DNA from 2 places in the Agromyces rhizosphaerae genome. Region 2 is predicted to be linked to the other one. Evidence: predicted binding sites of a transcription regulator. Region 2 holds the regulator's gene; the other holds the start of a gene.
What was found. Region 2 encodes HspR, which represses chaperone genes until heat shock. Its sites were predicted from a motif close to AAGTTGAGTCNNNNNGACTCAACTT; they were not measured.
Positions count from the first base shown of each region.

Region 1 (2,451 bases), 1.0 Mb from region 2:
GCAGGTGAAGCTGGTCGTGGGGACCCACGCCCATGACGATCACATCGCAGGAATTGGGCGGCTCTACGCCGAAGCTGCCGAAGCTCAGTACTTGTCGTCCGCCGCATTCACGGGGAGAGAGTTCTTTGCTGCAGTGAAGACTGACGAGGACATTGAGGCTCAGGTTGGTTCATCCGTTCGCGACGAGATCAGAGGAGTGATGGAAGAGGTCGCGTCCAGAGGGCGCTTTCCCGACGGTCGAGCGCCCTGGCTTGAGGCTGTTCAGCAACGAACCGTCTGGCAACGGCGTAGCTCCGCGGGCGCCGCCGACGTCGACGTGGTAGCTCTCTCGCCCTCCGACATAGCGGTCGCAAAGGCAAGGGCAAACGTTGCCGCAGGAGCGGGCTCCGTGCAGGAACGGAAGCGGCTATCGGCAGGTGATCCCAACGAATACTCGGTGGCTCTTTGGCTAGAGGTTGGTGACATTCGAGTTCTTCTTGGCGCCGACCTGACGATTGGGCCCGTCGGGTCTGGCTGGCAAGCCGTTGCTGACTCCCACCAGCCGAACGGGAAGGCGTCCTTGTTCAAAGTGCCTCACCATGGGTCACCCAACGCGCACCATGAAGCCACTTGGGACGACCTGCTCACCGAATCTGTGACGTCAGTAGTAGCCCCCTTCCGGCTTGGAGTGAATCCAAGGCCGAATGAAGAGGACGTAGCGCGCATAGTCGCGCGGTCGGATCGGGCGTTTGCTACGGCGAAGACCAAGTCTCCTGTCCCGTCGAAGGAGACGAAGCGCACGCGGGCCGCGCTGGCGGAGGTCGCACAGAACGTCAGAGAGGCCTACGGGAAAGTTGGTCAGGTCCGGGCGCGCAAGAGGTCCGGTGAGGGCCGGTGGCGCGTTGAGTTGCTTGCGCCGGCCCATGAGCTGCCGCTGGCCTAAGGTCCGTCTGCCACCACTGGGCGCCCTCGACAGGGTTGACTCGAGCAAGGAATACCTGTCCCGACGCTGCGTTGAACTTGAGTACACCACACTCAAGTTTGCACAGGAGGACCCCAGGTGCCCAACGACTTCAACCCCGAGACCGGCGGCAACTCGTTCGATGAGTTCCTCGCCCGGTACCTCGCGGGCGAGCAGGCGCGGCAGGCACGGTCGATCGACCTCAGCCGCTTCCTGACCGCGCGCACGCAGGGCATTCTGCAGCGCGCCGGACGCTTCGCGCTCGGGCGCGGGCAGACCGAGCTCGACGCGCTGCACGTGCTGCGCGTCATCGTCGACGATGAGACCGTCGCGCAGGCGATCGGGCGCGTCGGCGTCGACCCCGAGACCATCGTCAGGGCGACCGAGGCGCGGCTGCCCGCGGCATCCGTCACCGCCGACGTCGACGCGGCCAACATCACCCAGTCCGCGCAGCGGGCGCTGTTCCACGCCTACCAGGTGGCGCGCTCCAACGGATCGACCTACATCGAGCCCGAGCACCTCTTCTTCGCGCTCGTCATCAACACGGATGCCCCCGCGGGCCAGGTGCTCGCGCGCGCCGGTGTCACGGCCGAGGCGCTCACCCAGGGCGTGCGCGAGACGGTCGCGCCCGACGGGCAGCCGACTGCGGAGGGCGGCAGCTCAGAGGCATCCGCCACCCCCACCCTCGACAGGTTCGGCACCGACCTGACGGCGCTCGCGCTCGACGGCGGGCTCGACCCGGTCATCGGGCGAGCGAACGAGATCGAGCAGACCGTCGAGATCCTCAGCCGCCGCACGAAGAACAACCCCGTGCTGATCGGCGAGGCGGGCGTCGGCAAGACCGCGATCGTCGAGGGGCTCGCCCAGGCGATCGTCGCGGGCGACGTGCCCGAGCAGCTGCTCGGCAAGCGCGTCGTCGCCGTCGACCTGCCCGCCATGGTCGCCGGCACGCGCTACCGCGGCGACTTCGAGGAGCGGCTCACGAAGCTCATGGAGGAGATCGCGTCGCAGAAGGGCGAGCTCATCGTCTTCATCGACGAGGTGCACACCGTCGTCGGCGCCGGCGGCCCCGGTGACGGCAGCGGCATGGATGCGGGCAACATCCTGAAGCCCCGCCTCGCGCGCGGCGACCTGCACCTCATCGGCGCCACCACGCTCAGCGAGTACCGCACCATCGAGAAGGACCACGCGCTCGAGCGGCGGTTCCAGCCGGTGCGCGTCGGCGAGCCGTCTGTGGAGGACGCGATCCTCATTCTCCAGGGGCTGAAGCCCGCGTACGAGGAGCACCACGGCGTCGAGTACACGGATGCCGCGCTGCGCGCAGCCGTCGAACTCGGCCACCGCTACCTCACCGATCGTGTGCTGCCCGACAAGGCCATCGACCTGATCGACCAGGCCGGCGCGCGGCTGCGGCTGCGCCTCGGCGCGAAGGTCGACGTATCGGCGCTGGTCTCGCGGCTCGGCGAGCTCGAGGCCGACAAGAACCACGCCGTGCAGGCCGAGGACTACGA
Region 1 is NZ_BSDP01000001.1:707,966-710,416, reverse strand. Features, by position in the region: gene QMG39_RS03360 (ComEC/Rec2 family competence protein) at 1-922, shown strand, start outside; gene QMG39_RS03355 (ATP-dependent Clp protease ATP-binding subunit) at 1,040-2,451, shown strand, end outside.
Region 1: QMG39_RS03355 (ATP-dependent Clp protease ATP-binding subunit) is a predicted target of HspR. The motif match lies at 997-1,021, and genes of this name have one in related genera.

Region 2 (2,451 bases):
GGCGAACACGTCGCGCACCTCGTTCTGGATGAGCACAGTGGGAGGGACCGCCGTCTGCAACCCCCGAAGCGTCACGGTCATGCCTCACCTTAGGCACGCCCGGCCCCGTCCGGGTAGGGGTGCTCAGGGTCGGGTCGATGCCGTGACGGTGAACTTCGGCGTGCGGGCGAGCTGGCGCGTCGGGCCGACGAGCCGCTCGAGGGCGTGGCGGTAGCGCAGGTGCGAGTTCCAGACGGCGACGAGCGTGCCCCCGGGCGCGAGGGCGCGGCCCGCGTCTGCGAAGAGGCGCTCGGCGAGCGCGGTCGTGACCGCGGCCCCGGAGTGGAAGGGCGGGTTCAGCACGACCAGCCGGGCGCTCGCGTCGGGCACGGTCTCCAGTCCGTCGGCGCGCTCCGCCGTGACGCGGTCGGCGACGCCGTTCGCCGCCGCGGTCTCGCGGGCCGAGGCGACGGCGGCGGCCGACTGGTCGAGGGCGCGCACGCGGGCCCGTGGCATCCGCTCGGCCAGCCAGGCCGCGATCACCCCGCTACCGCAGGCCAGGTCGATCGCCTCCTCGGCGGCCGAGGCGTCGACCACCTCGCCGAGGTGCGCGAGCAGCGCGCGCGTGCCGATGTCGACGCCGCTGCCCGCGAAGACGCCGCCGTGTGCGACGACGGTCAGGCCGAGCTCGGCATCGCGGGCGTGCGCGGGCCACGGCGACGGCCCGGCCGGCCGGATCGGCCCGCGGGCGATGAGCACGCGCGACTTCTGCCGGGCGTGGCTGACGTCCAGCCTGTTGAAGTGCCGGCGCAGCACGTCGTTCATGGCGAGGGCCATGTGCTTGATGCGTCCGCCGGCGACGACCACGACGTCGTCGGCCGCGTGCCCGGCGACGACGCCGGCGATCTCGTCGAGCGCGTCGAGCGAGCGGGGCAGCCGCAGCAGCACCAGGCGGGCGGATGCCACGAGGCGCGCGTCGAGCGCCACGATCCGCACCGCGTCGGCGAGGCCCGCACGCGCGGCGTTGGCCGCGATGGCGCGCTCCCCGAGCAGCGCGTCCTGGTGCACGCGCACGCCGCGCGCTCCGCGATCGACGGCTCCCAGGGCGAGTGCGCCGTGCGTGTCGCCGATGACGACGACCTCGCCGTCGCCCACGGTCGCGAGCAGCGCGTCCGCCTCGTCGAGGATCAGCCGGTCGGCCGCGTCCCACGCCCGCAGCCCCTCGCCCTCGGTGTCGGGCGCGCGCCGCAGCGCATCGAAGTCCACGCCTGCAGGCTACCCGGGCGCGTCAGCTGCGCTGGTCGAGCGGGCGCCAGACGACCACCTGGTTCTGCCGGCGCACGCGCGTGCCGGTCTTGAGCGAGATGACCTCGCCCTCCGAGCTCGACGCGAACACGCGGGAGCCCGGACGGTTCAGCATCTCGTCGGCGAGCGCCCCCTCGAGCTCGCGCACGCGCTCCTCGAGGTGCGCGACGCGGTTCTCGAGCTGCAGCACGCGGCGGATGCCCTCGAGGCTCACGCCCTCGCCCGACAACGCCGCGATCTCGCGCAGCTGCACAACATCGCGCATCGAGTAGCGGCGGGACTTGCCGGGCGTGCGCGACGGCGAGACGAGCCCGAGCCGGTCGTACTGGCGCAGCGTCTGCGGGTGCATGCCCGCGAGCTCGGCCGCGACGGAGATCACGAACATGGGGCTCTTCTCGTCCATCACGCGCTCCTCCCGTGGCTCGGCAGCCTACTGCCTGGCGCGCGCCAGCAGGTCGGCGCGCGGGTTCTCGTCGGGCACCAGGTCGCGGAACTCCTTGAGCGCGGCCTCGGCCTCGCCCGACAGGTGCGACGGCACCGCGACCTGCACGACCGCGAGCAGGTCGCCCGTGCCCTTCTTGGTCTCGACGCCGCGGCCCTTGACGCGCAGCACGCGTCCGCTCGGCGTGCCCGGCGCCACGCGCAGCTTCACGGGGTCGCCACCGAGCGTGGGCACCTCGATGGTCGCGCCGAGCGCGGCCTCCGCGAACGTGACCGGCACGTTCACGCGCAGGTTCAGCCCGTCGCGCTCGAACACCGGGTGCTTGCGCACCTCGACGGTCAGTACGATGTCGCCGGGCTCGCCGCCGTCGGGCGAGGGCCGGCCCTTGCCGCGCACCTTGATCTTCTGCCCGTCGGCGACGCCCGCCGGGATGCGCACGGTGATCGGCTTGCCGCCGTCGGCGTGCAGCGTGACCTGGTCGCCGCGCGTCGCGGTCACGAAGTCGAGCGTCGTCGTCGCGGTGATGTCGGCGCCGCGGCTCGGCCCACCGTACCCGCGGTAGCCGCCCGAGGGCTGGCCGAACCGACCGCTGCCGAACATGCCGCCCAGGATGTCCTCGAAGCCGCCGCCGCCCGGTGCGCCCTGCGTGTACGTGTACTGCTGGCCGCGGCCGCCACCGCCGAACATGCCGCCGAAGACGTCCTCGAAGCCGCCGGCGTTGCCGC
Region 2 is NZ_BSDP01000001.1:1,749,650-1,752,100, reverse strand. Features, by position in the region: gene QMG39_RS08220 (type III polyketide synthase) at 1-81, opposite strand, end outside; gene QMG39_RS08215 (class I SAM-dependent methyltransferase) at 124-1,245, opposite strand; gene QMG39_RS08210 (heat shock protein transcriptional repressor HspR) at 1,268-1,687, opposite strand; gene QMG39_RS08205 (DnaJ C-terminal domain-containing protein) at 1,715-2,451, opposite strand, start outside.